Regions from separate parts of the Streptomyces sp. NPDC001617 genome, predicted to be linked through region 2. Evidence: riboswitches for the same ligand, from Rfam matches in the RefSeq annotation. Region 2 holds a riboswitch; each other region holds the start of a gene.
What was found. Region 2 has a riboswitch for cyclic di-AMP ahead of ACWC09_RS21185 (transglycosylase SLT domain-containing protein). Riboswitches for the same ligand answer to the same signal wherever they lie in the genome.
Positions count from the first base shown of each region.

Region 1 (10,591 bases), on a different contig from region 2:
GTCAAGGCGCTCTCGCCGCCGACGCGTTCGCGGTACGCGGCGCCGCCGTCCCCCCGTTGTCCCGGCGCACCCTCGACCGCCTCGCCGACCTCCTCCCACCTGGCGCAGGGCGCCGCAACCCGGTCGACCTCGCGGGCGCCGGTGAAGCCGATCTCGGCGCCTACGCGCGCGTGGCCGGTGAACTGCTGGCCGGCGGTGAGGCGGACGCGGTCGTCCTCACCGGCTACTTCGGGGACTACGCCAGCGCCAACCCCGCCCAGACGGCCCGCGAATGCGAGGTCGCCGACCTGCTCGCGGACGCCGCCGACGCGTCCGGCCGCCGACTCCTCGTGCACACCATGGCGCGCGACACCCCGGCACTCGCCGTCCTGCGCGGCCGCGGCATCCCGGTCTACGAGCGCGTCGAGCAGGCCGCCACGGCACTCACCGCAGCCGCCCGGGTCACCGCCGCCACCCCGCACGAGCCGCCGACGGCGCCGACGGCGACGTACCGCATCGACGACGGCGGCTACGAGACCGTCCGCGACCTCCTCGCCTCCCACGGACTGCCCTTCCCCGCCGCCGAGTTCGTGACGGACGTCCACGAAGCCGTCGAGTCCGCGTACCGCGTCGGATACCCGCTGGTGCTCAAGGCGACGGGCCTCGCCCACAAGACCGAGGCCGGTGGAGTGGCCCTGAACATCGCCGACGAGGAGGCCCTCCGCGCCGCTTTCCACCGGATGCACGCCACCACCGACGCCCGGCGCTACGCCGTCGAAGCCATGGCGACACCCCCCTACGCCCACGAACTGATCGTCGGAGTACGCCGGGACCCGGCCTTCGGCCCGGTCGCCCTGCTCGGCATCGGCGGCGTCACGACCGAGCTCCTCGCCGACACCGTCCTCGCCCTGGCCCCGCTCACCCACGCACGCGCGCGTGCCCTGCTTCTCGAACTCCGCCACGCCGCCCTCCTGACCGGCTGGCGCGGCGCCCCTCCCGTCCACCTGGACGCCGCCGCGGCCGCCGTGTGTGCCATCACGCGGGCCGCCGCCGAACATCCCGAGCTGGCCGAACTGGAGGTCAACCCGCTCCTCGTCCACCCCAAAGGCGCGCTCGCACTCGACGCACACGCGGTGCTCCGACACCCCAAGACGTCCCACTCCAGAGGGAGTTGAGGCGCCTCACTGCAAACAAGGAGCGCGTCCTGCTCCTTCTCCCCCGCGTCCGCGCCCCTCCGTGGAGAGGTCGGGCCGGCGGGGTCCTGCCGGGGGACGGCGTGGGTCGGTGCATGGGTCACGGGCGGACTCCTCCTGACGACGGCCTCACGGCAGCGCGACGCGGCGGTCGCCAGGACCGGCCCGCCCCCCTGGGAACCGGTCAAGAAGTGGCCTCACCCGGCGCCATCAGCGGCGACGGAATAAGGTGACCGCGTGGCGAGAGTGCGGTTGAGTGTGGCGGAGCGGCGCGAGGAGTTGCTGCGGGCCGCCATCGAGCAGATCGAGGCGCGGGGCGTGGCGGCGGTGCGGATCGCCGACGTGGCCTCGGCGCTCGGCGTGAGCAATGCGCTGGTGCTGTACCACTTCTCGACGAAGGAGAAGCTGGTCGCCGCGGCGTTCACCTATGCGGCCGAGGACGACCTGGCCCATCTGCGCAAGCTGCTCGGCCGCCGTACGACGGCGCTGCGGCGACTGCGGTCGGCCGTGCGCTGGTACGCGCCGACCGGTCAGGCCAAGGGCTGGCGGCTGTGGATCGAGGGCTGGGCGGCGGCGCTGCGCGAGCCCGCGCTGCAGGAGGTCACGCGCGACCTCGACAAGGAGTGGAAGGCGGCGCTCGCCGAGGTCATCGCGGAGGGCGTGGCCGCGGGCGAGTTCCGCTGCCCGGACCCGAGCGGCACCGCGCTGCGCCTGACGGCCCTGCTGGACGGGCTGGCCGTGCAGCTGACGTCGTACACCGGTGCGGTGTCGCGGACGCGGGCGCAGGAGTGGGTGGACGAGGCGCTGGCACGTGAACTGGGGCTGGAGCGGGAGGCGTTGACGGCCTCGGGGAGCTGAAGCCGCCGTTCGGTGCCATGGCTCACGTGTTGTCCGGCATCGCGGGCCGCGCCACCCGAAGGTCGGCGCGGCCCGCGATGTGGGAAGGCTCCGGCAGCCTCGCTCAGGCGACCGAGGCGATCCGTGTCCTGATGTCCTCCGGCGACAGCGCGCCCTTCGCCGTGACATGGTCCCCGGACGACTCGCCGCGAAGGCGCCGCCCGATCCACGGCACCAGGTACTCGCGCGCCCAGTGCACGTCGTCGCGCCGGATCTCGAGCGTGCCGCGCGGCGGGAGCGGCGGCCAGGGCTGGTCCGGGTCTGCCGGGACCTCCAGACCGAGGACCTGGCCGGCGCGCAGTGCCACGCGTGTGTGCCCCTCGGGCGAGAGGTGGAGTCGGTCGCCGTCCCAGGCCCGCCGGTCCTGGACGGTCTTCAGGGACCACAGGTCGAGCACGGGGCAGCCGTAACGGTCGGCGATGGCCCGTACATGTCCGTTGTAGGTGGCGATCTTGCCGCGCAGGTGCTTGAGCACGGGCACGCCACGGGTGTCGAATCCGGTCGTCACCATCACCGTGCCGGCGACCTCGGTGAGCCGGGCGACGGCCCGCTCGAAGCGCTCGGCGACCTCGTCGGGGTCGGTGCCGGGCCGGATGATGTCATTGCCGCCCGCGGAGAAGGAGACCAGCTCCGGCGCCAGTTCGACGGCCTGGGAGACCTGGTCCTCCACGATCTGGTCGAGCAGCTTGCCGCGCACGGCGAGGTTCGCGTACGTGAAATCGCCTTCGGGGCGCCGGTCGGCGAGGAGTACCGCGAAGCGGTCCGCCCAGCCGACGAACGCCCCGTCGGGGCCGGGGTCGCCGACGCCCTCGGTGAAGCTGTCCCCCACCGCAACGTACGACCCGATCACTGATCTGCTGTCACTCTTCGAATCGTCTGCCACAGCGGTCATGATGAACCTTCGAATGTGACCTACGCGACCGTAGGAAAGGGTTGACGGACGGTGAGATAAGCCACGCCTAAAGTGTTGACCAAACTTGGAATAACCCTCTGATCAGGGATGTTGGGGGAGCAACGCCCAGACCCTGAAGTCGCTGATCCGGAAATGACTCCATGTCGTCCGGAAGGCGAAGTGGCCACTTGTGTACGGCTCAGGGTCGCTGTAGTCGAAGACGAGCCGCCCGTTGTTCCACCAGCGCACGGTCGATCCGTCCGAGACGATACGGACCCGGTCGGGCTCGTTCGCGACAAGCAGCGGCTCGGTGTAGTCGTAGATCAGCGGACGGACGCCCGCCTCGCCGACGTAGCGCCGCAGCCGGGTCGTGGTGTTGGTGTTGGCGCCGTAGCCGACGTAGTAGGTCTTGAGGTAGTCGTACTCGGCCAGCGCCCCGCCGCGCGGGGTGGCGAAGATGTCGTCCGGGGAGCGGACGTCGGTCGCGTTCCAGAAGTTGTTGAGGTCGGAGACCCGGTCGTTGACCCCGCCCTCCGACACGGCCGTCGCGGTGTATTCGAGAACGTAGGGCCCTTCGAACCGCTTCTTGAACCAGACCGTCGCCCCGGCGGGTACGTCGACCTCCAGGGTTCCGCGGGAGGCGGCGACGGTCCCGCCCTTCTCCAGCTCGACGGCCCACCGGCCGAGGCCGTGGCGGAAGTCGTCGTGGGCGAGGAGACGGCCGCGGTGGCGGCGCGGTGTGGCGCTCGCGTTCGCCACGGGGGCGAGGGCAGCCAGGGCGGCACCTGCGGCCAGGGCTCCGAACGCTCTACGGGTTGTCGTCATGGGGTGGCGGCTCCTTCGATGTCGTGGTGAGCATCAGAACCCTTAGAAAGCGCTTGCAGAGCTACGGAGATCATCGTGCCCCCACTGCCCCTCCACTGTCGACACCGTCGTATCGCCCGCCACACGACCGCAATGAAACGATCACGAGCCCCGCGATTCCGGGCACACGGCGATTCCGAACACACCGAAGGCCGGACCCGGGGATCGGGGTCCGGCCTTCGGCGGCGTGTCGGGCGAGGCTGTCGGCGGGGGGTCAGCCGACGGCGACGCCCTTGGAACGGAGGTAGGCGACCGGGTCCACGTCGGAGCCGTAGTCCGGCGTGGTGCGGATCTCGAAGTGCAGATGCGGGCCGGTCACATTGCCGGTCGCGCCGGAGAGGCCGAGCTGCTGACCCTCGGACACGGTCTGGCCGACCGAGACGGAGATCTGGGACATGTGGCCGTACTGGGCGTAGTAGCCGTCGGCGAGCCTGACGACGACCTGGTTGCCGTAGGCGCCACCCCAGCCCGCGGTGACGACCGTGCCCGCGCCCACGGACTTGATGGAGGTGCCGGTCGGGACGACGAAGTCGACGCCGGTGTGATAGCCGCTGGACCACATGCTGCCGGCCACGTGGTAGCCGGTGCCGATGGTGCCGCCGGAGACCGGGAGCTGGAAGCCGGTGGAGGCGCTGGTGGTCTTGGCGCTCTGAGTGGTGGCCTTGTTCGAGGCCGAGCTCTTCTTCGTGGCGGAGCCCCGCAAGGAGGACGACTCGGTGGTGCTCGTCGCGGCCTTCTTGCCGATCGTGAGCTTGAGGCCCGGGTGGATCAGCGACGGGTTGTCGCCGACGGCCTCGCGATTGTCCTCGTAGAGCCTGCGCCAGCCACCGCTGACGTTCTGCTCGTCGGCGATCTTCGAGAGGTAGTCACCGACCCGCACCGAATAGGTGCGCACACCCGCACTGTTCGCGGCACTCTTCTTTTCGGTCGCCTTCTTCGCCGTATTCGGAAGAGCCTGAACGGCCTTTTCCGAAACCGACTGAGAAGCGGACTGCACGGTGGCCGCGTGGGCGCCGGTGGCCCCCATCAGCGGAAGGGCGAGGGCGGCGCCACCGGTTCCGGCGACGGCGATGGAGCGGGTGAAGCGCTGGGACTTCGGGCGGCGGTGCTTACCCTTCGCGGGCATGGCGAATTCCTCTCCGGCGCCTGCGAGGTGAGCTGTCGGGTGCGGACTGGAGATGCCCGGCCACGCGCTGGACGCGGCTTTACCCCTAGCCTGTTCCGGAGACCGGAACAGGCGGTTGTGCCTGTGGGTCCCCCGCTCCTGCCGTTCACGGGTGAGTTGGTGCGGATACCGGTCGGCGGCAGGATTGGGCGTCCGTCCGGATTGGTGTGGAACGTAAGCGACGAGGACGCAAAGGGACAAGCGGCGGTTCCCTGTGAATGCGTTTCTCTTGATCCGCTGTGAAAATTCCCGGTCACTCTCCGTCAATTACGGGATCGCCCCGCCGCTCAACGGCCCACGAAAAGCGCCCTAATTACGTGAACATGACGGGCCACGCTCGGTCACGAATATGACGCTCCTCACGTGCCGCCGCTCCAGCTCCCTTTACTCCAGAGCGAGTTGGAATGAAGTGCAATCAAGGCGCCAATTCGGACAGAAGACTCAGATGCGACGCAGGCGGAAAACTGCCGCATTGAGGTCGCCACGCAAGTCGGTACGCAGTCCGTGATGCAGCAATACGGCACCTCGATGTACTTCGCCCGTTTCGAGGCATTCGTACGACGCTGTCGGGTCGAGGGCGCGCAGCCGCAGCGCCGGTACGGGCTCGCCGTACCCCTGCGCCTGGAGCCAGGCCAGGACGACCGTCTCGTCGCCGCGCGTGTACTGCACCGCGCTCAGCCCGCCCGTCGGCGGCCGCAGCCGGTAGAGGTCGCCGTGCTGGACGAGCGGCCGGATCTCCTTGTAGAGGCTCACCCACTCGCGGGCCTCGGCGAGCTCGTCCTCGGTCCACTCGGTGAGGTCCCCGCCGACCCCGAGCACTCCGGCCATGGCGCTCACGAACCGGAAGCGCAGCGAGCTGACCCGGCCGTTGAGCTGGGTGTTGGGGCTGTCGGTGACCCAGGCGGCCATCACCCGCGCGGGGTGGATCTGGCTGAAGCCGTGCTGGATGGCGAGCCGGTCGAGCGGGTCGGTGTTGTCGGAGGTCCACACCTGGTCCGTACGGCTCAGGACCCCGAGGTCGATACGTCCGCCGCCGCCCGAGCAGGACTCGAAGGCGACACCCGGGTGGGCCGCCCGCAGCCGGTCCAGCAGGGTGTACAGGCCGCGGACATGGTCGACCCAGAGTCGCTGGGGGTAGGAGTCGGCGGGCCAACCGGCGTCGGTGAAGCAGCGGTTGAAGTCCCACTTGACGTAGTCGATCGGAGCGCTCGCGAGGAGCGCGTCGAGCTGCTCCCAGAGGTACTCCTGGACGTCCTCGCGGGCCAGGTTGAGCACGAGCTGATTGCGGAACTCCGTCCGCTTTCGTCCCGGTTGGAACTGGACCCAGTCGGGGTGTGCGCGGTACAGGTCGCTGTCCGGGTTGACCATCTCGGGCTCGACCCAGATGCCGAACTGCATGCCGAGCGCGTGCACGTAGTCCGCGAGTGGCCCCAGGCCCTTGGGAAAGCGGTCCGGATTGGGGGTCCAGTCGCCGAGCCCTGCGCGGTCGCTGACGCGCTTGCCGAACCAGCCGTCGTCGACGACGAACAGCTCGACGCCGATCGCCGCGGCCCGTCGGGCCAGGGCGCCCTGCTGCTCCTCGGAGATGTCGAACTCCGTGGCCTCCCAGGAGTTGAACAGCACCGGACGGTCCTGCTCCGCGCCCGGAACGACATACGCGCGCTGGTACGCGTGCCAGGCCCGGCTCGCCCCGCCGAAGCCGCCGTCGCTCCACAGGCCGGCGAAGACGGGGGTGGTGTACGACTCCCCCGCCTCCAGCCGCAGCAGCCCGGAGTCGTCGTAGCCGGCGCCGCCGGTGATCTGCACGCGCGCGTCGGGGAGTTGCGCCACCGAGAGCCGCCAGGAGCCGGACCAGCCGAGCGCACAGCCGTAGACCTCGCCGCGCTCCTCGGTGGCGTCGGTGTCGAGGGCGACCCAGGGCAGGTGCTGGTGACCGGTATGGCCGCGGCGGCTGCCGATGATCTTCTCACCGTAGGTGAGAGGGGACCGGGTGAGCAGCGACTCGGCGGCCCAGCGGCCGTGCAGCTGGGACAGCCGCCAGTCCTCGCGGTCGGGCAGGGTCCAGGTGGCGGCGTCGGCGCGCAGGAGCTCCAGGGCGGGGCCCTGGTTGTCGAGGGTCACCCATCGTTCGACGACGTCGCCGCGCATCCGGTAGTGCAGCGTGACGGCCAGTCCGCCGTCACGGAAGCGCAGCCGCAGGTCGTCGCCGTCCGTCTCGTACGCCTCGAAGCGCCACTCGGTGCCGCGCCGCTCCTCGGTGCGCACGGACAGGGCGGGGCGCACGAAGCGGGGGCCGCCCTCGACGGGGTACTCCTCGCGGCCGTCGAGCTGGGACTCGAAGGGCCGGTAGACGGGCAGCGGGCGGACGGCGAGGGCCTCGGCGTCGGCGAGCGCGATCCGCGGGCCCCAGTGCAGGTGCAGCAGCTCGTCGCCCTCGGTGAGGTGGACGGCGTAGCTGCTGGTCGCCCCGGAAAGAACCCAGGTGCGGCCGTGGTCGGAGATCTCCAGCATCAAGCCCTCACAGATCCGAACAGTCGTGATCAATCCCCAACATCATCAAGGGCGGTGGGGGCCGTCTGCAACGCCTGTGGACAACTCATTGCCCAAGGAACCTATGTCGTATCGTCGGAGAAGTGCCCGTCGTCGAGCCGCGCCGACGGGGCGACCGGGAGGAGCCCTTGTGACGCAGCAGATCCCGTCGACCGAGCCGGAGCTGTCGGGAGTCCGCAACTTCCGTGATGTGGGCGGGCTGCCGACGGTGGACGGACGGCGGGTGCGGCACGGCGTTCTGTTCCGCAGCGGCCACCTCGCGCACGCGACCGAGGAGGACGCCGGCTTCCTCGCCTCCCTGGGGCTGCACACGATCTTCGACTTCCGCAACGCGGCCGATCAGAAGCTGGAGGGCCCGGACGTCGAGCTGCCGGGCGTCCGCAATGTGAACCTGCCGCTGTCCGACCCGGCCGACGGCGCCGAGTTCTGGAAGATGGTCCGGGACGGCGAGATCGACCAGCTGCGCGAGATCCTCGGTGACGGCAAGGGCGCGGGCCGCATGGTCGCCTCGTACCGGACGATCATCAAGAAGCGCACCGACGAGCACGCGCGCGTACTGCGCTCGCTCGCCGAGGACAGCGTGCCCGCCCTGATGCACTGTGCGGCCGGCAAGGACCGCGCGGGCCTGTCCATAGCCGTGACGCTCCTCGCCCTCGGCGTCGAGCGCGAGGCGATCGTCGCCGACTACCTGGAGTCGAACGCCAGGCACCGCCGCTACAGGATCCGCCGCAGCGGATCCTCCGCCGCGGGCTACTCCCCCGAGGTCATGGAACTGCTCAACCCCCTCTTCGAGGCGCGCGCCGAGTATCTGGAGGCGGCCTTCGAGACCATCGGGGAGACGTGGGGCAGCGTGAACACGTACCTGGAGCAGGGGCTGGGGGTCACGCCGGAGGTGCGGGAGCGGCTGCGGGGGCGGCTCCTCGACTGAGGCGCCCGGGCTGCTCCGTTCGAGGCGGCGGGCTACTTCGCGCCCACCGCGAACAGCAGATAGACGAAGGCCGCGAAGAGATGCCCCACGGCGATGTAGATGATCAGGCGGACCCACAGGGCGCGGGGGAACTTCTCCTCCATGTCGCTGTTGCTCATGGTGTGTCTCCAGTGGTGGGGCCCAGGCACAGGGTGGCCGTGGGGCTCTGCAGCAGGGTGTGTACGAAGAGCAGCTCGACCCCGTCGGCGTCCTGCGCGGCGATGCGGTGCGGGGTGAGCGAGTCGAAGTGCGCGCTGTCGCCGGGGGCGAGCCGGTGCGTGGTGTCGCCGAGACGCAGCCGCAGCCGCCCCTTGAGGACGTACAGCCACTCCTCGCCGGGGTGCACACGCACGATGTCGCCCTGCGAGCCGTGCGGTACATGGACACGCAGGGCCTGCATCCCGCGGCCGGGCGCGCCGGCCTGGAAGTAGGTCCAGCCGCCCGCGGCCGTCGGTTCCATGTCGGCGGAGCGTACGACCGCGTCCCGGTCGGCGACCGTCTCGCCGAGCAGCTCGGAGACCGTCGTACCGTAGATACGCGCGAGGGCGAGCAGCATCGGCAGCGAGGGCTGGCGGTGCCCGGTCTCCAGCCGGGAGAGGTGGGCCGGCGACAGCCCGGCGGCGCGGGCCGCCGCCTCCAGGGTGAGGGAGGCCCGGCGGCGCAGGGCGCGCAGCTGGGGTGCGACGAGTGGCAGGTCCGGTCCGTCGAGCGGCTCGGACTCTGCTTCCGGAGAGCTCATGCTCTCCATTCAGCCGGAGCCTTGCCTCTGCGGCAAATTTCTTGCCTCAGAGGCAAAATCCCACGGTCCGACACCTCTACCGGTTGGCGACCGCCTGCTTCACCAGCGTCTTGCTGAAGTCCCACATCAGCCCGCCACCACTGTGCGCATCGTCCATGACGGCCGTGAAGGCGTCCACGAACCGGTCCACCTCCTGCTCGCCGACGATCAGCGGCGGGATCAGCTTGATCACCTCCAGGTGGTCCCCGGAGACCTGGGTGAGGATCCGGTGGCGCTGCAGCAGCGGTACGACGACCATCTGCGCGAACAGGCCCTTGCGCGCGGCCTGCAGCATGGTCCAACGGCTGCGCAGCTTCAGAGACTTGGGCCTGCCGAACTCGATGCCGATCATCAGGCCCCGGCCGCGGACGTCGGCGAGCAGCTCGTACTTGTCGATGAGCGCGGCGAGCCGCGACTTCAACTGCTCCCCGGTGGCGCGGGCGCCCGCGACGACCTGCTCGTTCTCCATGACGGAGAGGACCGCCAACCCTGCCGCCATCGCCTGGGCGTTGGACCCGAAGCTCGCCGAGTGCACGAGCACGCGGTCCATGGACGAGTAGACCTTCTTGAAGATCCAGTCCTTGCCGAGGGTCGCGCCGACCGGCACATAGCCACCGGACAGCGCCTTGGCCACGCACACCAGGTCCGGCTCGACGCCGTCCTCGTGCTGGTAGGCGTAGAAGTCCCCGGTCCTGCCAAGGCCCGTCTGCACCTCGTCGGCGATGAGCAGCGCCTTGTGTCTGTGCAGCAGTTCCTGGGCTGCCCGAAGATAGCCGGGCGGGGCCTCGTGGACGCCCTTGCCCTGGATCGGCTCGACGATCAGGGCGGCCACATCGCCCTTCTTCAACTCCCGTGCCAGGGCGTCGAGATCACCGAGCGGGACGGCGGTGTCGGGCAGCAGCGGGCCGAAGCCGTCCCGGAAGCCGTCCTCGCCGTTGACCGACAGGGAACCGGTGGTCAGCCCGTGGAAGGCGTGGTCGCAGTACAGGACGCGCGGCTTCCCGGTGGCGAACCGGGCGAACTTCAGCGCCGTCTCCACCGCCTCCGTACCGCTGTTGCCGAAGAACACACGGTCCAGGTGCGGGCTGTACGTGAGCAGCTTCTCGGCCAGCAGTCCGGGCAGCGGCTGGCAGTCGAAGCGGGTGAGGTCGGCGAGCTGGGCGTCGAGGACGTCGTGCAGCGCCTTGCGGACGACGGGGTGGTGGCGGCCCAGGCCCATCACTCCGAACCCGGCGAGCATGTCCAGGTAGTCGTTGCCGTCCGCGTCCCAGAAGTGGGCGCCCTCGGCGCGCTCGTAGACCTTGTC
Region 1 is NZ_JBSFHA010000023.1:8,438-19,028, forward strand. It holds gene ACWC09_RS19215 (acetate--CoA ligase family protein) at 1-1,154, shown strand, start outside; gene ACWC09_RS19220 (TetR/AcrR family transcriptional regulator) at 1,410-2,030, shown strand; gene ACWC09_RS19225 (SGNH/GDSL hydrolase family protein) at 2,134-2,919, opposite strand; gene ACWC09_RS19230 (DUF6250 domain-containing protein) at 3,064-3,786, opposite strand; gene ACWC09_RS19235 (M23 family metallopeptidase) at 4,040-4,951, opposite strand; cyclic di-AMP (ydaO/yuaA leader) riboswitch at 4,956-5,123, opposite strand; gene ACWC09_RS19240 (alpha-galactosidase) at 5,432-7,501, opposite strand; gene ACWC09_RS19245 (tyrosine-protein phosphatase) at 7,671-8,468, shown strand; gene ACWC09_RS19250 (DUF6126 family protein) at 8,501-8,626, opposite strand; gene ACWC09_RS19255 (helix-turn-helix domain-containing protein) at 8,623-9,246, opposite strand; gene ACWC09_RS19260 (aspartate aminotransferase family protein) at 9,323-10,591, opposite strand, start outside.
Region 1: linked by a shared signal. The riboswitch ahead of ACWC09_RS19235 (M23 family metallopeptidase) and the one ahead of ACWC09_RS21185 (transglycosylase SLT domain-containing protein) in region 2 are both predicted to bind cyclic di-AMP.

Region 2 (10,591 bases):
GCACCGAAAACACACCGTACGGAAGGTTGTGCGAACCGAAGGGATCGCCCTCGGGGACATCGAAGGGGGGCATGGGATGCTGCCTCGCTCTCGTGCGTTCCGTGTGGTCAGGCCACACGTTACGGCTGAGTTGCCTGTCCTGGGCAGTGCCTAAAGAGTTTGCAATGTCCGAATTGGGCTTGTCGGACGTGGCAATTCCGGCTTAGCGTCCTTTGGGGGACACGGACGGGGTGGGTCCGGTCCGTAGGGGGGACGCGTGGGGGGACCCGTGGCCAGGAGCGCGAGCCGTGTGCCTTTCGAGGCCGACCGTGACGTGCCGGGCCTGATCGTCAAGTTCGGCGACTATCCGCTGCACCACGGCGGCGTGGGCGCGATCCGCAGTCTCGGCCGCCTCGGCGTGCCCATGTATGCGATCACGGAGGACCGTTACACGCCCGCCGCCTCCTCGCGCTATCTCAAGAAGGCCTTCGTCTGGCCGACCACCGGCACGGAGGACCCGGACCACCTGGTGGAGGGCCTGCTGCGGATCGGGCGCCGTATCGGCCGCCCCACCGTCCTCGTCCCGACCGACGAGGAGGCCGCCGTCCTGATCGCCGAGCACCAGGACGAACTCGCCGGCCGCTTCCTGTTCCCGCGCGTCGAGCCCGCCCTGCCCCGCCGCCTGGCGAGCAAGCAGGGCCTGCACGAACTGTGCGTGGAACACGGCATCCCGAGCCCGACGGCCGCCTTCCCGAAGTCGTACGACGACATCGTGGCCTTCTCCGAGAAGGCCCGCTTCCCGGTGGTGGCCAAGAACCGCGAGGCGTTCCTGCGGCGCACACAACCGGCGGTCAACGGCACGACCAGGATCGCCACCCGCGAGGGCCTGCTCACCCTCGCCCGCGACTGGGGCGAGCACCCCGGTGTGATCCTTCAGGAGTACCTGCCCCGGGAGGACGCCGAGGACTGGATCGTGCACGCCTACTTCGACCAGGACTCCACCCCGCTCGCGATGTTCACGGGTGTGAAGGTGCGCTCCTGGCCGCCGCACGCCGGGATGACCGCGAACGCGTACGTCGTCGACAACCCGGAACTCGCCGACCTCGCCGCGCGCTTCATCAAGGAGATCGGCTTCACCGGCATCGTCGACCTCGACCTGCGCTTCGACCGGCGCGACGGACAGTACAAGCTCCTCGACTTCAACCCGCGCATGGGCGCCCAGTTCCGGCTTTTCGAGAACGAGTCGGGGGTGGACGTCGTCCGCGCCATGCATCTGGACCTGACCGGCCGCTCCGTCCCGGAGGGGGAACAGCGCGCCGGTCACCGGTACATCGTGGAGAACATCGACCTGCCCGCCCTGCTCGCCTACCGCCGCAGCGGCTACACGACGCCGCACGCACCGGCGCGCGCGAGCGGGACGGAGCTGGCCTGGCTCGCGGGTGACGACCCGATGCCGTTCCTCACGATGCTCGCGCGCTTCGTGCGGCCGGGCGCGAAGCATCTGTATCAGCTGTGGCGCACCAACCGCCGCGGCAGCACCACCAGTTCGAGCAGCTAGCCAGCGGTATCAGCCGTATCAGCTGTCCGAGCCGGACACGAAGTGACGAAGTGACGTCCTGGGGAGGGACTTCGTGATTCAACCGGTTGCAGTCATCGGCGCCGGGCCCTTCGGCCTGTCGACCGCCGCCCATCTGCGCGCCCGCGGCATCCCGGTGCGCGTCTTCGGCGAGCCCATGGTCAGCTGGCGCGACCATATGCCCGCCGGCATGCTCCTGAAGTCCACACCGGTCGCCTCCAGCCTGGACGCGCCGCAGCCGGGCCACAACCTGGCCGACTACTGCGACGCCGCAGGCATCAAGCGCCTGGTGACGGACGAGGACATCATCCCGGTCGAGACCTTCATCGCCTACGGCGAGTGGTTCCAGCAGAAGCTGGTGCCCGAGCTGGAGCGGGTGCGGGTGGTGTCGGTGGACCGCCGCAAGGGCGGCGGCTTCGAACTCAAGCTGGACTCGGGCGAGTTGTTCACCGCCCGCGCGGTCGTCGTGGCGACCGGCCTGTCCGGCCTCGCCCACGTGCCCGCCGAACTCGCCACGGCCGCGGCGGACGGACCCACCCCCACGGGCCCGGTCTCGCACAGCTCCCAGCACCACGACCTCACGCGCTACTCCAGCAAGGACCTGATCGTCGTCGGCGCCGGCCAGTCCGCGCTGGAGACGGCGGCGCTGGCCGCGGAGGCGGGCGCGCAGGTACGGGTGGTCTCCCGCGGGAGCGGCAGGGTCGCCTTCGGCGCGCCGCCCTGGAAGCAGCCCAAGCTGCGCCCGGAGTCGCCCTTCGGCCGCGCCTGGTCCCTGTGGGCCCTCAGCTACTACCCGCAGCCCTACCGCTACCTCCCGGCCCAGACCCGTCACTACCTGGTCCGCCGGGTCCTGGGCCCGCTCGGCGCCTGGTGGCTGCGCGACCGCTTCGAGGGCAAGGTCCAGGTCAGCGAGGTCGACCGGATCGTGCGCACGGACGCGGACGGCGCCGGCCCGACGCTGTCGGTGCGCACGCACGGCGGCCAGACGGAGAAGCTGTCGGCCGATCACGTCATCGCGGCGACCGGCTACCGGGTCGACATCGCGGCGATGGACTTCCTCGGCCCCGAGCTGCGCACCCACGTCGCCGTGAGCCGCGGCACGCCCAGGCTGGGCGCCGGATACGTGTCCTCGGTCCCGGGCCTGTACTTCACCGGCCTTCCGGCGGCGGCCTCGTACGGCCCGGTGATGCGCTTCGTGTGCGGCACCGAGTTCGCCTCGCCGAGGCTCGCCAAGCACCTGGCGGCGGCGCACGCCTGATCCCCTCACCACAACGGCCCCCGATCCGTCGGTCCAGTGGGTGCGACAGAACAAGCGTCGCACCCGCCACTGACAACCGGCCGCCCTGGTGATCAAAAGTCAACGGCGGTACGGAAGTTGACCGTGGGACGACGGTGAACGGGGCGGTCGTCCGGTTCGCGATGAGTCGGTGGTGCGTCCTGTCCGTATTCTCTGATCATGGCCGCACCCACCGCGTATGCACTCATCGCCACCGACCTGGACGGCACGCTGCTGAGAGGCGACGACACGCTCTCCGACCGGTCCGTCGCCGCCCTCGCGCGCGTGGCGGAGGCCGGCACCCGGCACCTCGTGGTGACCGGCCGCCCGGCCCCGAGAGTGCGTCCGCTCCTCGACGACCTGGGCAGCGGGGGGCTCGCGGTGTGCGGGCAGGGCGCGCAGGTGTACGACGCCGACGCGGACCGTCTGCTGTGGTCCGTCACCCTTGACCGGGAGCTGGCCGAGACGGCCCTCGGCAAGATAGAGGCCGAGGTCGGCCAGGTGTACGCGGCCGTCGACCAGGACGGCGTGGACGGCCTCACGCTCATCGAGCCGGGCTATCTGATGCCGCACCCCACGCTGCCCGCCGTACGGGTCGACCGGCGCGACGACCTGTGGTGCGAGCCGATCAGCAAGGTGCTGCTGCGTCACCCGGACCTGTCCGACGACGAGTTGGCGGCGACCGCGCGCGCGGTGGTCGGTTCTCTGGCCACCGTCACCATGTCGGGGCCCGGCACCGTCGAACTCCAGCCATGCGGCATCACCAAGGCGACGGGCCTCGCCCTGGCCGCCGAACACCTGGGCCTGGGCCCGCGGGAGACGATCGCCTTCGGGGACATGCCCAACGACATCCCCATGTTCGACTGGGCCGCCCACGGCGTCGCCATGGCCAACGCCCATCCCGAACTCAAGGCGGTGGCCGACGAGATCACCCTGTCGAACGAGGACGACGGCATCGCCGTCGTCCTCGAAAGACTCTTCCCGGGCGCCCGGTAGACAGGCGGCTCGTACGCCTCAGTAGGCGCCCCAGACGTTGTCGATCGACCCGTACCGATGGGCCGCGTAGTTGCAGGCGGCGGTGATGTTGGCGACCGGGTCGTACGGGTCCCACGACGTGCCGCTGACGTGGTACGCGGTGAAGGTCGGGTCGATCACCTGGAGCAGGCCCTTGGAGGGGGTGCCGGCCAGGGCGTTCGAGTCCCAGTTGTTGATGGCGTACGGGTTGCCGGACGACTCACGGATCACATTGCGGTAGATGCCGTTGTACGACCCCGGGATGCCGTGCTGGGCCATGACCTGCAGGGAGGCCCGGATCCAGCCGTCGAGGTTGTTGGCATAGCCCAGCGAGGAGGCGGTGACCACCGACGTGGGGGCCGCGGAGGCGCTGGTCGCGCCGATGACCGGGAGGGCGAGCACGGCGGCGCCCGTACCGATGACGGCGAGCTTGCGGGCGAGGCGGGAGCTTCTGAGGCGGCGGGGCTGAGCGGCAGCAGGCATGACGGGGTTTCCTCTCCGGCGCCTGCGAGGTGAGCTGTCGGGTTCGGGCGGGAGCTGCCCGGCCGCATCGCCGTAAGGCGACACGACTTCACCCCTAGCCGATCCGGAATGTCCGAAGACATCCCGACCCGGCGACTTACCTGGGTTCCCCGCTCCTGCCGTGCGTTCTCGGTAGACGGTTCGGGCGGCGGCAGGATTCGGCGTCCGCCCGACAGGCCGGGAACGTATGCGAGAGCACATGTCCGGAACAAGTGCCGGATTCACTCATCAAGCCGGTTGACCTAGATATGAGGCGTTTGAGGTGCTTGATCCTTTGCGGGTGCCAACCTCAACTGGCATACCGGAGAAGGCGGATCGGTCGAAATGTGCCGGAATGTGGATCATGGATCCGAGTGAGCCAAGTCACGGGCTTTCGCAAGAGTGGTAAATCGGGCAATGAGCCCAACTCGTAGTCAACCGGCTGTCCGTGGAATCCGCTTCTCCCAGGTCCGATGGAAGACGACCTCCCCACCCTCCGTGCAAATCACCTCATTGGATGTGAAAAAGGATTCCCGGTCGCAGGTGATCTCGGACCGTGTACGGATCGTCGTGTCCCAGGCCGCATTCGGACGGTGCAGCCGGATTGACCAGTCCGAGCGGGTGCGGGCCGACAACGGGTCGCTCTCCCGGATCGTGTACGTCTCCAGCGCGTCCTCGGTGAACTCCAGGCCGTCGGGGTACACGCGCGTGCCGCCGTAGCGCGGGCCGACCTCCAGTCGCCACTCGCCCTTGGCCACGTCCCGCACCACCAGCCGCTCGGGGCGCGGCTCGTCCAGCGTGGCGGGGCTCCATCCACCAGCGGCTACGCCGCGGGTCACTCCGAGCGACTCGGCCTGCTCCGGCTCCTCGAAGGTGATCGCCCGCTCGTCCGACGCACGCGCGCGTACCGGAAGTTCCAGTGAACTGCCCGCCGGGTCCAGGGTGAACCCGGCCGCCGAGTCGGCCTGCGGCCACACCCACGGCCAGTACGCGGAGGAGACGGCGAGCCGGATGCGGTGGCCGGCCGGGAAGGCGTACCCGATGCCGTTCAGCTCGAACTCGACGTCCTCGGTGGCGCCGGGGGGCCACGGCACGTCCCTGTCCCGTCCCTGACGGGCCGACAGGTTCAGCACGCCCCGCGTCACGAGGGTCGACGCGCCGTCCGGTGCGAGGTCGCACAGCCGTGCGGCAATCTGACCGCTCTTCACTTCGGAGGTCACCCGCAACCGCACCTTCGGCCGCCCCAGCACCCAGGTCTCCTCACCCACCTCGAAGTCGAAGCACGCCGACCGCGCGTCCTCCTCCCGCTGGTCCGGCGGTAGGTCGGCGTCGTTGCCGAAGGGGAAGAAACGGCCGGCGTCGACGCCTGTGTGCTGCGGTGAGCGGACCGGTACGGGGGCAGTGGTATGTGACATAGCACTGCCCTCAAGGCCGTACGACACCGCCGTCACGTGGGGAGAAGGCCAGGCCGGCTCGCCCACCCAGCGGCCCGGCAGCTTGGCGTACACCGTCGCCGGGGCGTGCGAGTCGCTGATGCAGGAACGCAGCAAGGGCTCGCGCATCGCCCCGGAGTCGATGCCCTTCAGCCAGTGGTCCCACCAGCGCAGGGTCTCCTGGAGGAAGCCGATCGCAGGGCCGGGCGGCAGGCCGTGGTCCGGGTACCGGTGGGGCCAGGGGCCGATCAGGCCGCGGACGCGGTCGGCCGGGAGGTGCTCGACGAGACGCAGCACCGTGTCGCGGTAGGGGTCGTGCCAGCCGCCCACCGCGAGGACGGCGGCCTCGATCGTGCCGTAGTCCTCGCAGACGCTGCCGTGGCGCCAGTAGTCGTCGCGGGTCTGGTGGGCGAGCCAGGTGTGGATGAACGGGTCGACGGCCTCCAGCCGTCCCCGCCACATGTCCCGCCAGATCGGACCGACGTACTCCGGGTCCGGCGGGCGGGAGACGAAGGCGAGCAGGGTCGCCGCCCATGCGTGCATGTCCACCCCGAGGACGGAACCTCCGGTGTAGTGCACGTCGTTGTCATAACGGTCGTCCGTGGAGCAGACCGTGACGATCGCCTTGAGCGGCTCGGGCGCGAGGGCCGCGATCTGGAGGGAGTTGAACCCGCCCCAGGAGATGCCGAACATGCCCACCTTGCCGTCGCACCAGGGCTGCGCGGCAAGCCAGTTGACCACCTCGACGCCGTCGGCGAGTTCCGTCGCCGAGTACTCGTCCGTCGGCATGCCCTCGCTGTTGCCGTGCCCTCGGATGTCGACCCGGACGGAGGCGTAGCCGTGGCCCGCGTACCAGGGATGGCGCTGGTGGTCGCGGGGCGCGGTCCAGTCGGAGAGGCGGTACGGGAGGTACTCCAGGAGCGCCGGCACGGGCTCGTCGGTCAGCGGGCGCCACACGCGCGCGTACAGCAGCGTCCCGTCGGGGAGCGGGATCCAGAGGTCCTCGTGGGCGGTGTCGTAGGGGAAGGACGTACGGATGTGCATGAGCGGGACCCCGTTGGCATCAGTGGACCGGATGCATCGTGCGGCGCAGCCGGGGCATCGCGGCCATCACGGCCAGGCCCGCGGCCACCGCGCCTGCATGCCGGGGAACGAGAAGCGTTCCCAGACCTCCAGGCCGGAGAGGGTGCAGGCCCTCGGGCCGGCCGAAGAAGGCGTGATCGTCCTCGGAGGGCGGCCCGCTGCCGGGCTCGACGTCGACTTCTGTTCGGGACACGGGCCGCTGCTTCCCTCCAGGTGGACAGCGCAAGTCGGTAAATATCTGCTGTTATCAGGTGATCAGAAACATACCGGGCGTGATCCGGTACCGCCCCTCCTGGACGGGTGGGGGGCATCGGTGATCGAAAGGTGACCGGATACGCTGACTTGAGTGATGGCAGCGACCTATCGACAAACCGTGTAACCGCCAGTAGACACCAGCAGACAGGAGACCCCTCGTGACCGTCGTCGGGCCGTTCGGGCTGAGCGTGCGGGACCAGGCTCTGGAAGCCGATGTCCAGGCCGGAATGGCGGCCGTCGAGGAGGGCTTGCTCGAAGCCACCAAGAGTGAGGTCCCCTTCATCACGGAGGCCGCCCAACACCTGGTGCGAGCGGGTGGAAAGCGGTTTCGGCCGCTTCTCGTGATGCTTGCTGCACAGTTCGGGGATCCCTATGCCCCCGGAGTCGTGCCGTCGGCCGTGGTGGTGGAGCTGACCCACCTGGCGACGCTGTACCACGACGACGTCATGGACGAGGCCGCGGTGCGGCGCGGGGTCGACAGTGCGAACACCCGCTGGGGCAACTCGGTGGCGGTCCTGACCGGCGACTTCCTCTTCGCGCGCGCGTCGCACATCCTGGCCGACCTGGGCCCGGAGGCCGTCCGTGTCCAGGCCGAGGCGTTCGAGCGCCTCGTCACCGGGCAGATCCTGGAGACGGCGGGGCCGCAGGACGGCCGCGATCCGGTTGAGCACTACCTGGACGTGCTGAGCGGCAAGACGGGCTCCCTGGTGGCGGTCTCGTGCCGTTTCGGCGCGATGATGTCGGGAGCCGACGAGACGGTGGTGGACGTCCTCACCCAGTACGGGGAGCGCCTGGGCGTCGCCTTCCAGCTCGCCGACGACGTACTGGACATCGCGTCCGACTCCCGCGAGTCGGGCAAGACGCCGGGGACGGACCTGCGCGAGGGCATCCCCACCCTTCCGGTCCTACGACTCCGGGAGCGGGCGGAGCGGCTGGGGCTGGCCGAGGACATCGCCCTGCGCGAGCTCCTGGATTCCGACCTCACCGACGACGCGAGGCACGCGGAGGCGCTGGCCGGCCTCCGGGCGCACCCCGCGCTGGAGCAGGCGCGCCGGGACACGGTGCGCTACGCGGAGGACGCCCGCTCCGCACTGGCCCCCTTGCGGGAATGCGACGCGAAGGCCGCCCTGGCGGAGATGTGCGACGCGGTGGTCCACCGAGCGGGCTGACCCACCCCTCCTCACCGCTGCCCTTTCAGTCCCCCCGAAGGCTTCCGCCCTGCACCCCTGATGGCCCGAAAGGACCTTGTCCTCGGCCCCTGGGACGGCTGGGATTGCCGGGCCGGTGTTGATCACTGACCGGCGACCGGTCCTATGTGATACACGTCACAAGGCTGGACTGAGTCCAACCTAAGATCCCTTCCGTACTCATACCCAGAAGGCCGACGCAGGGGGTGTCGGCCGGTCTACGGGGAGAAAACAGAATCATGGGCATGAACGCGACGTTCTCGAAGCGCCGTAAGAGCCTGATCGTCACCGCCGTGGCGGTGGCCGCCGCGGGCGGTGTCGCCGCGATGGTGATTCCCGCCTACGCCGCCGGAGGTGCCCGCACCGACCACGCGGGACACGCCGGCATGAGTGAGCAGGGCATCGTCACACAGAGCGGGACCGTTTCCGGTGGCACCGGAGGCACCCTTCTCGCCACCAGCCTGCGCGGTGCCAACGAGGTGCCCGTCGCCGGTGGCCCGGCCGTGGGGGACAAGGACGGCGCCGCGCTCGAGTTCATCAAGGTCAAGGACGACAAGGTGTCCGTCGCCGTCACCTGGCGCGGCACCGGCAAGCCGACCATGCTCCACATCCACCAGGGCGCCAAGGGCACCAACGGCGGCGTCAAGGTCGACTTCAGCAAGCTGCTCAAGAACAGCAAGCGGCACAGCGTCACCGGCACCGTCAAGGTCGAGGACCCGGCCCTGCTCGACGCGCTGAAGAACGACCCCGGCTCGTTCTACGCCAACCTGCACACGGCCGAGTTCCCGGGCGGAGCCGTCCGCGGCCAGCTCCACAAGGTCACCGTCGCCGCCTTCGACTTCCGTGACGCCTTCGACAACTTCCAGGCGTCCGTGGTCAAGGGCAAGCAGATCTACGAGTGCAAGCCCACGGACGCCGGCGGCTACGCCTTCGCCCAGCGGGACGTCAGCGCCCTGCTCGGCGGCGGCATCCGGCACTCCTTCGTCGCTCCCAACTCCGGTACACCGCAGTGGGTCGCGCCCGACGGCAGCGCCGTCACCGGAGCCGTCCAGTCCAAGACCCCGAACGGAGACGGCAACATCCCCGAACTCGACCTCAAGGCCACCCAGTCCGGGAAGCACCACGGCCTGCTCGCCGGCACCGCGGAGATCCTGCGGCTGAACACCGTCGGCGGCGTCGCCCCGACCGGTTCCTGTGAGCCCGGCACCATCGTCGGCGTCCCGTACTCGGCGGACTACGTGTTCGTGCAGGGCTGACAAGGGAGTTGAGGGCCGAAAGGCCTGCTCGGGCGGCGTCTTCCCCATACGACCCCTACGGGTCGGGGGAGGCGCCGCCCTCTCATGTCATACCCCAGGTGTACATGGAGTTGCCTCCGCGGTCTGACGCTTCTCTCTGGCCGATTTGGTCAACTGGAGACCACGGGAAACACCACTCCTCACCGATTCGGGTGAGAATGGCGGCTACGGGGTGGATGCACGGGAGTGGAAAGCCGCCGCCGACGACGGAGGTAGCGCACACATGGCACCGTACGAATCCGACGACAGCACGAGCACCGGGGAGGTCGACGACCTGGGCGCCGGGCGGCGCAAGGCCGCGCGGTACGTCGTCCCGGTCGCGGTGGTGGGGGTGGCGGCGGCGACCATCGGCCTCGTCCCCGCGCTCGCCGACTCCGGCGACCCCAGCCTGCCGAAGATCAGCGCACAGCAACTCATCGAGAAGATCGCCAAGTCGGACGTACAGCAGATGTCCGGCACGGTGAAGATCACCACGGACCTGGGCCTGCCCGACCTCGGCGGCCTGGAGAACAGCCTGGTGTCCGGCGCCACCAAGGGTTCCGGCGACGGATCCTCCGCCGACCCCACGGCCAAGCTGACCGAACTCGCCTCCGGTACCCACACCTTGCGCGTCGCGGCCGACGGCCCGGACAAGCAGAAGCTGTCCCTGCTGGAGAACGCGGCGGAGTACAGCCTCATCCACAACGGCAAGGACGTCTGGGGCTACGACAGCCAGTCCAACGAGGTCTACCACTCCACCGCCCCGGACAGCGCCTCCGCGAAGAAGAAGCAGGAGGAGTCGCCGGCCACGCCCGACCAGCTCGCCAAGGACGCCCTCAAGGCGGCCGACGACACCACCTCGATCACCGTCCAGGGCACCGCGCAGGTCGCGGGCCGGGACGCCTACCGCCTGGTCATCAAGCCCAAGGACGCCGGCTCGACGGTCGGTCAGATCACCGTCGCCGTCGACTCGAAGACCGGGCTCCCGCTGAAGTTCACGCTGACCCCGGCGA
Region 2 is NZ_JBSFHA010000026.1:92,720-103,310, forward strand. It holds gene fahA (fumarylacetoacetase) at 1-73, opposite strand, end outside; gene ACWC09_RS21170 (carboxylate--amine ligase) at 290-1,537, shown strand; gene ACWC09_RS21175 (FAD-dependent oxidoreductase) at 1,611-2,813, shown strand; gene ACWC09_RS21180 (HAD family hydrolase) at 3,012-3,827, shown strand; gene ACWC09_RS21185 (transglycosylase SLT domain-containing protein) at 3,846-4,328, opposite strand; cyclic di-AMP (ydaO/yuaA leader) riboswitch at 4,333-4,525, opposite strand; gene ACWC09_RS21190 (CocE/NonD family hydrolase) at 4,781-6,823, opposite strand; gene ACWC09_RS21195 (hypothetical protein) at 6,843-7,055, opposite strand; gene ACWC09_RS21200 (polyprenyl synthetase family protein) at 7,276-8,286, shown strand; gene ACWC09_RS21205 (CHRD domain-containing protein) at 8,550-9,560, shown strand; gene ACWC09_RS21210 (LolA family protein) at 9,823-10,591, shown strand, end outside.

Region 3 (10,591 bases), on a different contig from region 2:
AATGGCGCAGCAAGATTAGCCCCTTGAGACGGCTGTCATCGCGCGGGTCGGCGGAGTCGTATGTGACGTTCTCGCGCTCCCGTTCGGACCAACTAGCCCTCCTCCGCAGGTGGTTCACCGACAACCCACCATTCGTCGGTGTCGGCGTCGTCCAGATCCTGGATGATGCCGTCCACCATTCGGCCCACGCGGGCTTCCTCCGACTCGCTCCGCAGGCTCGCGCGGTGCTCCGTGTGTACCTTCCAGTAATCGCGGAAGATCGTGTTCGTGCAGATCACCCGAAGGTGACCGTGCAGTTCCTCCCAGTTGACGACGCCGGTGCGATAGGCGAGCAGCGCGTTGGTGTACATGGCGTGGGCGAACAGGTACTGGCGACGCTGGATCGGCGACTCGATCTCGACGGTGCTGTAGACGGCCGCGAGGTCGGCATCGTCCATGGCCTTGCACAACAGGGAGAACTGGAGGCGCTGTTGCTCGGTCAGCACGGCCTGGCGATCGTCGCGTTCCACTGCGGCGATCCGCAGCAGCAGTTCGTCGTAGCGTCGTTGCTGGGCGGCCAGCGCCAGGAGTGCCCCCGCGGCGAAGGCGAGTCCTGCGGCGGCCGCGCAGCCCAGGCCGCGCGTCCCAAAGTTCCGTGTGGCCATGTCAACCCCCGAATCAGGCGGCCGTCCGCCGGTCGTCGGGGTGCGGGTCGACTGATGGGGACCGGCGAGCGGTGGGCGGCGCTTGCCGTCTCCCAGGGTGCCGAGCGGCTCTGATCGGCAGGGAGGCGGAGAGGCGGCGCACGGAGGGAAGCGAGGGTCGCACGCTCCGGCGCCTTGCCCAACGTCTGCCCCGCAAGTGCTGCTAACAATCGTTCACTTAGCGGGGATTCTTACGGCTCGTATCCTGGTCCGGCATGGAAAGCTCGTACGTGCGCCGCAGCCGCGATCCGGTGCACGCGTCGGTGTGAGAGGGGTCGCACGTTGCGTCAGCCGAGCCATGGTGTCCGGCAGATCCCGGTCGTCGTACTCGCCGGATTCCTGGGTTCCGGCAAGACCACCCTCCTCAACCATCTCCTCCACCGCAGCGGCGGCAGCCGTATCGGCGCCATCGTCAACGACTTCGGTGCCATCGAGATCGATGCCATGGCCGTCGCGGGGGCGCTCGGCGACTCCACCGTCTCCCTCGGGAACGGGTGTCTGTGCTGTGCCGTCGACGCGAGTGAACTCGACCTGTATCTCGAACGGCTCGCCCGGCCCTCCGCCCGCATCGACGTCATCGTCATCGAGGCGAGCGGACTCGCCGAGCCCCAGGAGCTCGTGCGCATGCTGCTCGCCAGCGAGCACCCGGGGATCGTCTACGGCGGTCTCGTCGAGGTCGTCGATGCCGTCGAGTTCGACGAGACCCGTGCCCGGCATCCGGAGATCGATCGGCATCTCGGGCTCGCCGACCTCGTCGTCGTCAACAAACTCGATCGGGCCGGTGACGACGGTGAGCGGGTGCTCGGGCTGGTCCGGTCCCTCGTCGACCGAGGCGTCGTCGTGCCGGCCGCCTACGGCCGTATCGACCCCGAGTTCCTCTTCGACTGCCGGCCCAGCGAGGAGCGCATCGGGCAGCTCTCCTTCGACGACCTGCACGATCACACCGAAGACGGGCGCGACGGGCACGACGGACACCAGGGGCATCTGCACGGCGCGTACGACAGCCTGTCCTTCAGCTCCGAAGTGCCCCTGGACCCCCGCCGGTTGATGGAGTTCCTCGACAGCCGGCCCGAGGGGCTGTACCGGATCAAGGGGTACGTCGACTTCGGCGCGTACGACGTCCGCAACCGCTACGCCGTGCACGCCGTGGGGCCTTTCCTGCGCTTCTACCCGGAGGCCTGGGCACCCGAGGACGTCCGCCTCACCCAGCTCGTCCTGATCGGCTCCGGTATCGACGCACCCGCCCTCGGCAAGGAGTTGGAGACCTGCAGGAGCGACGCCCCGCACACCGCCGACGAGCACGGTATGTGGGGCGTCCTGCGCTACGTACAGGAGCCGGAGGGCGACCTCGTCGAGCCGTCGGCCTAGACCGGCCCCGCCACCACCGCCACCGTCTTCGGCAGTGACACGCCCGAGCCGTCGCGGCGCGGGTCGATCTCGGGGAGGTCGGCCGGGGTGCCGTTCTTCTGGGCCGCCTTGGCCGGGACCGTGCCGGCCCAGGCCAGGGACAGGCAGTCCTCGCCCTTCAGGAAGCGCTGGCAGCGGACGCCGCCCGTGGCGCGGCCCTTGCGCGGGTACTGGTCGAACGGGGTCAGCTTGGCCGTCGTCTGGACCGAGTCGTCGAGGGTTCCTCGGGAGCCCGCGACCGTGAAGACGACCGCGTCCGCAGCCGGGTCCACCGCCGTGAAGGAGATCACCTTCGCGCCCTCGGTGAGCTTGATGCCCGCCATGCCGCCCGCCGGGCGGCCCTGGGGGCGGACCTGCGCGGCCTGGTAGCGCAGCAGTTGGGCGTCGTCGGTGATGAAGACCAGGTCCTCCTCGCCGGTGCGCAACTCGACCGCGCCGACGATGCGGTCGCCCTCCTTGAGCGTGATGACCTCCAACTCCTCCTTGTTGGACGGGTAGTCGGGCACCACGCGCTTGACCACGCCCTGTTCGGTGCCGAGGGCGAGGCCGGGGGAGGACTCGTCGAGCGTGATCAGGCAGATCACCGTCTCGTCGTCCTCCAGGGAGAGGAACTCCGAGAGGGGCGCACCGCCCGAGAGGTTCGGCGCCGACGCCGTGTCCGGGAGCTGCGGGAGGTCGACGACGTTGATCCGCAGCAGTCGGCCGGAGGAGGTCACGGCGCCGATCTCGCCGCGGGCCGTCGCCGGGACCGCCGAGACGATCACGTCGTGCTTCACGCGCCTGGCGTCCTCGTCCTCCGGGAAGGGCTCGCCGTTCGACGTACGGGCCAGCAGACCCGTCGAGGACAGCAGCACCCGGCACGGGTCGTCCGCGACCTGCAGCGGCACGGTGGCCGCCGGGGCGCCCGACGCCTCCAGCAGGACCGTACGCCGGTCGGTGCCGAACTTCTTGGCCACGGCGGCCAGTTCGGAGGAGACCAGCTTGCGCAGCTCCGCGTCCGAGTCGAGGATCCGGGTCAGCTCGGCGATCTCCGCGTTGAGCCGGTCCTTCTCGGACTCCAGCTCGATGCGGTCGTACCTGGTGAGGCGCCGCAGCGGGGTGTCCAGGATGTACTGCGTCTGGATCTCCGACAGCGAGAAGCGTTCCATCAGGCGCTCCTTGGCCTGCGCGCTGTTCTCGCTGGAGCGGATCAGACGGATGACCTCGTCGATGTCGACGAGGGCGGTGAGCAGACCCTCCACCAGGTGCAGTCGGTCGCGGCGCTTGGTGCGGCGGAACTCGCTGCGGCGGCGCACGACCTCGAAGCGGTGGTCGAGGTAGACCTCCAGGAGCTCCTTGAGGCCGAGCGTCAGTGGCTGGCCGTCCACCAGCGCCACGTTGTTGATGCCGAAGGACTCCTCCATCGGCGTCAGCTTGTACAGCTGCTCCAGGACGGCCTCCGGCACGAAGCCGTTCTTGATCTCGATGACCAGGCGCAGGCCGTGCGCGCGGTCGGTGAGGTCCTTGACGTCGGCGATGCCCTGGATCTTCTTGGAGCCGACCAGGTCCTTGATCTTGGCGATGACCTTTTCGGGGCCGACCGTGAACGGCAGTTCGGTGATGACCAGGCCCTTGCGGCGCGCGGTGACGGTCTCGACCTCGACCGTGGCGCGGATCTTGAAGGTGCCGCGGCCCGTCTCGTACGCGTCCCGGATGCCGGAGAGACCGACGATCCGGCCGCCCGTGGGCAGGTCGGGGCCCGGGACGTGCCTCATCAGGGTGTCCAGATCCGCGTTCGGGTAGCGGATCAGGTGGCGGGCGGCCGCGATGACCTCGGAGAGGTTGTGCGGGGGCATGTTGGTCGCCATGCCGACCGCGATGCCGGACGAGCCGTTGACCAGCAGGTTCGGGAAGGCGGCCGGCAGGGCGACCGGCTCCTGCTCCTGGCCGTCGTAGTTGGGCGCGAAGTCGACCGTGTCCTCGTCGATCGACTCCGTCATCAGGCTGGTCGCCTGGGCCTGGCGGCACTCCGTGTACCGCATGGCGGCCGGCGGGTCGTCGTTGCCCAGCGAGCCGAAGTTGCCGTGGCCGTCGACGAGCGGCACGCGCATGGAGAACGGCTGGGCCATGCGCACCAGGGCGTCGTAGATCGACGCGTCGCCGTGCGGGTGCAGCTTGCCCATGACCTCGCCGACCACGCGCGCGCACTTCACATAGCCGCGGTCGGGGCGCAGGCCCATCTCGTTCATCTGGTAGACGATGCGGCGGTGCACCGGCTTGAGGCCGTCGCGGGCGTCCGGCAGGGCGCGGGAGTAGATGACCGAGTACGCGTACTCGAGGAAGGAGCCCTGCATCTCGTCGACGACGTCGATGTCGAGGATCCGCTCCTCGAACGAGTCGTCGGGCGGCGGGGTCTTCGTGCTGCGGCGGGCCATCGCTGCCGGCTCCTCTTTTCTGGTCACTCGCCTACGGGGCGCTCACGTCGGTGTCGAGCGGCCGACCGTGCTCAGCCCTGCGGGCCTCCGCGCGCTCGTCCGCTCGACACCGACGCGCCCCTTCGGCTCGCTCGTGCTGAAGCGTGAACGGGTTCTGACGCGACCATTGTGGACCGCGGCACTGACAACGCGGACGAGGACCTGGCGTCGGCCTCGGTTCCCGGTGTGGCGGAAGGCTACGCGATCCGCTGTGGGCGTACGTCCCGCGGGAACTTCGCCGAGGGTCCGCACGCTTGCATACAGTGGCAGGACCGGCAGGAAAACCGCGGTTTCCACCACCGCATCCGCGAGGCGAAGGGACGTACATGCCCATGGGTCACACGGCCACAGACCAGGCAGGCTCCGGGGGCCTGACAGCGATCGAGCACCGCCTGGCCAACGGGCTGCGCGTGGTGCTCTCCGAGGACCACCTGACCCCGGTCGCGGCGGTGTGCCTCTGGTACGACGTCGGCTCGCGTCACGAAGTCAAAGGCCGTACCGGCCTGGCTCACCTCTTCGAGCACCTGATGTTCCAGGGCTCGGGCCAGGTGAAGGGCAACGGCCACTTCGAGCTGGTGCAAGGCGCCGGCGGCTCGCTGAACGGCACCACCAGTTTCGAGCGCACCAACTACTTCGAGACCATGCCCACCCACCAGCTGGAGCTCGCCCTCTGGCTGGAGGCCGACCGCATGGGCTCCCTGCTCGCGGCCCTGGACGACGAGTCCATGGAGAACCAGCGGGACGTCGTCAAGAACGAGCGCCGACAGCGCTATGACAACGTGCCCTACGGCACGGCGTTCGAGAAGCTCACCGCCCTCGCCTACCCGGAGGGCCACCCCTACCACCACACCCCGATCGGATCCATGGCCGACCTGGACGCGGCCACCCTGGAGGACGCGCGCGCGTTCTTCCGCACCTACTACGCGCCGGGCAACGCCGTCCTGTCGGTCGTCGGCGACATCGACCCGGAGCAGACGCTCGCCTGGATCGAGAAGTACTTCGGCTCCATCGCCTCGCACGACGGCAAGCCCGCCCCGCGCGACGGCTCGCTGCCGGAGGTCATCGGCGAGCAGCTGCGCGAGGTCGTCCAGGAGGAGGTCCCCGCGCGCGCGTTGATGGCCGCCTACCGGCTGCCGCACGACGGCACGCGCGAGGCGGACGCGGCCGACGTGGCGCTGACCATCCTCGGTGGCGGCGAGTCCTCCCGCCTCTACAACCGCCTCGTGCGCCGCGACCGTACGGCCGTCGCCGCCGGCTTCGGTCTGCTGCGTCTGGCCGGAGCGCCCTCCCTGGGCTGGCTGGACGTCAAGACCTCCGGTGACGTCGAGGTGCCGGTCATCGAGACCGCCATCGACGAGGAGCTCGCCCGGTTCGCCGAGGAGGGCCCCACGGCCGAGGAAATGGAGCGCGCCCAGGCCCAGTTGGAGCGCGAGTGGCTGGACCGGCTCGGCACGGTCGCGGGCCGCGCGGACGAACTGTGCCGGTTCGCCGTCCTGTTCGGCGACCCGCAGCTCGCCCTGACCGCCGTCCAGCGTGTGCTGTCGGTGACGGCCGAGGAGGTCCAGGAGGTCGCCAAGGCCCGCCTGCGCCCCGACAACCGCGCGGTGCTCGTCTACGAGCCGCTCGCCGGAGAGATCGCAGAGGACGCAGATCCCCCGGAGGACCCCGAGGCCGAGGCCACGGTCGAAGCCGGCGACAAGAACGAGGAGGCGGCCAAGTGACCGAGCTCGCCACGATGGAGTTCCACCCGCAGCCCCAGGCCGGCGAAGCCAGGCCGTGGGCGTTCCCTGCGCCCGAGCGCGGCGCGCTCGACAACGGCCTGACGCTCCTGCGCTGCCACCGCCCCGGCCAGCAGGTCGTCGCCGTCGAGGTGCTCCTCGACGCGCCCCTGGACGCCGAGCCGGCCGGCTTCGACGGTGTCGCCACGATCATGGCGCGCGCCTTCTCCGAGGGCACCGACAAGCACTCCGCCGAGGAGTTCGCCGCCGAACTGGAGCGCTGCGGCGCCACCTTGGACGCGCACGCCGACCACCCCGGCGTCCGCCTCAGCCTGGAGGTCCCGGCCTCCCGGCTCGCCAAGGCGCTCGGTCTGCTCGCCGACGCCCTCAGGGCGCCCGCGTTCGCCGACAGCGAGGTCGAGCGGCTCGTCCGCAACCGTCTGGACGAGATCCCGCACGAGCTGGCCAACCCCTCCCGCCGTGCCGCCAAGGAGCTCTCCCGGCAGCTGTTCCCGGCGACCTCGCGCATGTCGCGCCCGCGCCAGGGCACCGAGGAGACGGTCGAGAAGATCGACGCGGCGGCCGTACGAGCCTTCTACGACCGTCATGTCCGGCCCGCGACGGCCACCGCCGTGGTCGTCGGCGACCTCAGCGGCGTCGACCTGGACGCACTGCTCGGCGAGACCCTGGGCGCCTGGACCGGCTCGAAGGCCGAGCCCCGCCCGGTGCCCGCGGTGACCGCCGACGACACCGGTCGCGTGATCATCGTGGACCGTCCCGGTGCCGTCCAGACGCAGCTGCTCATCGGCCGTGTCGGCGCCGACCGGCACGACCGGGTGTGGCCCGCGCAGGTGCTCGGCACGTACTGCCTCGGCGGCACTCTCACCTCCCGCCTGGACCGAGTCCTGCGCGAGGAGAAGGGCTACACCTACGGGGTGCGCGCGTTCGGGCAGGTCCTCAGGTCCGCCCCGGACGGCACCGGCGCGTCGATGCTCGCCATCAGCGGTTCCGTGGACACCCCGAACACCGGTCCCGCCCTGGACGACCTCTGGAAGGTGCTCCGTACGCTCGCCGAGGGCGGCCTCACCGACGCCGAGCGGGACGTCGCCGTACAGAACCTCGTCGGTGTGGCGCCGCTCAAGTACGAGACCGCGGCGGCCGTCGCGGGCACGCTGGCCGACCAGGTCGAGCAGCACCTGCCCGACGACTACCAGGCGACGCTGTACCAGCAGCTCGCCGCGACCGGCACCGTGGAGGCCACAGCGGCGGCCGTGAACGCCTTCCCGGTGGACCGTCTGGTGACCGTGCTCGTCGGTGACGCGGCCGAGATCAAGGAGCCCGTCGAGGCCCTCGGTATCGGTGAAGTCACCGTGGTGTCGGCCGAGTAGCGGCACGCGCGCGCAGGGGCCCTGGTGACGGATGCGTCACCAGGGCCCCCGTATGTCCGAATTGGGGCGGAGGTTGCCTGTCTGCCCTGTGGGATGCGCTACAAACACCGTGATCCGTTTGGGGATTGAAAGCGGCCCCGCTTAGCGTCGTCCGGGCTGTCCGTCAGGCACCGCGCCGCACCCGCGGCACCGGACAGCCATCGCCGAGTCCCCGTACGGCGCGAGCCAGGGGAGCCGGGGACCCACGTAGTCCCTGGGGTGAATCGGACGCCCGCGCAAGCCGCGAGGGGGTCCGTAGGAGACCTTCCTGCTCCGAACCCGTCAGCTAACCCGGTAGGCGAGAGGGAAGGAAAGGACCAGCCACTACATGGCGTTCATGTGCGCCACCGGGAAGCACCGTCGTCCCAGCCGCGTCAAGCGCGGTACCGCCGCGGCCGCCGGCGTCGCGGCCCTCGCCACCACCGGCGTGATCGGTACCCTCGCGGCCCCCGCGCTCGCCGCGGAGAACTCCGTCGAGCAGACCGGTCTCACCCCCGTCATCACCATCGGTGACTCGATCGCCGCCAAGATCGACGCCCAGGCCGACGCGCAGAAGCAGGCCGCGGAGGAGACCGCCCGTAAGAAGGCCGCCGCGGAAGCCGCGCGCAAGAAGGCCGAGGCGAAGGCCAAGGCGGAGCGTGAGGCCAAGGAGCGCGCCGCCCGCGAGGCCGAGCGCAAGCGCCTCAACACCTTCGTCGCCCCGATCGCCAACTCGTATGTCTCCACGGGCTACAAGACCGGCGGCTCCCTGTGGTCCTCCGGCAGCCACACCGGCATCGACTTCCACGCGGCGAGCGGCACCGTCGTCCACGCGGTCGGCTCCGGCACGGTCGTGCAGACCGGGTGGGGCGGCGCCTACGGCAACCAGATCGTGATCAAGATGGCCGACGGCACGTACACCCAGTACGGCCATCTGTCCTCCATCGGCGTCTCGGTCGGCCAGCAGGTGACTCCGGGCCAGCAGATCGGCCTCTCCGGCTCGACCGGCAACACCACCGGACCGCACCTGCACTTCGAGGCCCGCACGACTCCCGAGTACGGCTCGGACATCGACCCCGTCGCCTACCTGCGCTCGCACGGCGTGAACGTCTGACGACGGACCGCAAGATCTACCGAAACCCCGGCTCCTGGAGCCGGGGTTTCGCCGTTTCTGTCGCTCTGCTGTCCAAAAAATATCCATGGATTCCGGTCCGCCGTCGGAAATTCCGGCTCATTGCAATAGAGTCCTTGGACACAACGTCAATCGACGACGTTTCACGGGGATTAAGGCGGAGGTCGGTCATGCGTATTCCGGCGCACTCGGTGTGCACGGCCATCCGGGACGACATCGTCGCGGGTGTCTACGAGCGTGGCAGCCGCCTCACCGAGGAACTCCTCGCCCGCCGCTACGGTGTCTCGCGCGTCCCCGTCCGTGAGGCCCTGCGCACCCTGGAGGCGGAGGGCTTCGTGGTGACCCGGCGGCACGCGGGCGCGTGCGTCGCGGAGCCGACCGAGCAGGAGGCCTCCGACCTGCTGGAGATGCGCATGCTCCTGGAGCCGCTGGGTGCCTCCCGGGCCGCCCAGCGGCGCACCGAGGCCCATCTCAAGGTCCTCCGAGGCCTCGTCAGACTGGGCCAGGAGCGGGCCAGGAGGGGCAACAGCGAGGATCTGCGCTCCCTGGGGGGCTGGTTCCACGAGACGCTCGCCCAGGCCTCCGGCAGCCCCGCGCTGACCTCGATGCTGACCCAGTTGCGCCACAAGATCGCCTGGATGTACGCCGTCGACGCGCCCGCCAACCCGGTGGAGTCCTGGGCGGAGCACGGCGCGATCGTCGACGCGGTGGCCCGCGGGGACGGCGAACGCGCCCGTGCGATCACCACGCTGCACACCGAGCGCTCGACGGCCGCGCACCGGCTGCGCTTCGGCACCCCCGAACGCGTGAACGGTGTGAGGAACTCGCAACATCCCGTAAACATGTCGGGCCTGCGGCATTAACACGGGCGCCGTATACAAAGAGGAGACAATTCGCGGGGGATTATTTCTGCTGCCCGCAATGGGGAAATGCGAAGGGCTCGCCCGGTAAATTCCGGACGAGCCCTTCAGTGCTGCGGGACGGCGAGTGCCGCGACCCTCAATTCGCTTTTCAGACGGTCTCGGGAAGCTCCTCGAGCCCCTCCGCGACCAGCTTGGCGAGACGGTCGAGAGCGGCGTCCGCGCCCTCGGCGTCCGAGGCGAGGACGATCTCCTCGCCCCCCTGGGCGCCCAGGCCCAGGACGGCCAGCATGGAGGCCGCGTTGGCGGGGGTGCCGCCGACCTTGGTGATCGTCACCGGGATACCTGCGGCCGTGGCGGCCCGGACGAAGATGGAAGCGGGGCGGGCGTGGAGGCCCTCGGCCCAGCCGACGTTGACGCGGCGCTCAGCCATGTGATGCTGCCCTTCGGTTCTCAGGGTTGTCTAGACCAGTTTCCCACACCGTGAAGCGTCTCCGGAGCGGTCCTTCGTCCCGTCCGGGGTGGGTGGTCGGACCGCGGCCTCGGCCCGACTTCCGTCCTTCTTCAGTTCTCCACAGGCTGCTGTGTTCTCCACAGACTGCCTCGCGCCGTTGTCGGACGCGAGCCGTACTCTGGGGCCCATGCAGACCTCGTCGGACCGGCACGAGTACCCCGCCCACTGGGAGGCCGACGTGGTGCTGCGCGACGGCGGCACCGCGCGCATCCGCCCCATCACCGTTGATGACGCAGACCGCCTGGTCAGCTTCTACGAGCAGGTCTCGGACGAGTCGAAGTACTACCGCTTCTTCGCGCCCTACCCGCGCCTGTCCGCCAAGGACGTCCACCGCTTCACGCACCACGACTTTGTGGACCGGGTGGGACTCGCGGCCACGGTGGGCGGCGAGTTCATCGCCACCGTACGCTATGACCGC
Region 3 is NZ_JBSFHA010000048.1:46,365-56,955, forward strand. It holds gene ACWC09_RS30940 (DUF6082 family protein) at 93-644, opposite strand; gene ACWC09_RS30945 (CobW family GTP-binding protein) at 966-2,051, shown strand; gene ACWC09_RS30950 (DNA gyrase/topoisomerase IV subunit A) at 2,048-4,504, opposite strand; gene ACWC09_RS30955 (M16 family metallopeptidase) at 4,870-6,264, shown strand; gene ACWC09_RS30960 (M16 family metallopeptidase) at 6,261-7,649, shown strand; cyclic di-AMP (ydaO/yuaA leader) riboswitch at 7,841-8,004, shown strand; gene ACWC09_RS30965 (M23 family metallopeptidase) at 8,017-8,781, shown strand; gene ACWC09_RS30970 (GntR family transcriptional regulator) at 8,970-9,662, shown strand; gene ACWC09_RS30975 (HPr family phosphocarrier protein) at 9,811-10,092, opposite strand; gene ACWC09_RS30980 (bifunctional acetate--CoA ligase family protein/GNAT family N-acetyltransferase) at 10,301-10,591, shown strand, end outside.
Region 3: linked by a shared signal. The riboswitch ahead of ACWC09_RS30965 (M23 family metallopeptidase) and the one ahead of ACWC09_RS21185 (transglycosylase SLT domain-containing protein) in region 2 are both predicted to bind cyclic di-AMP.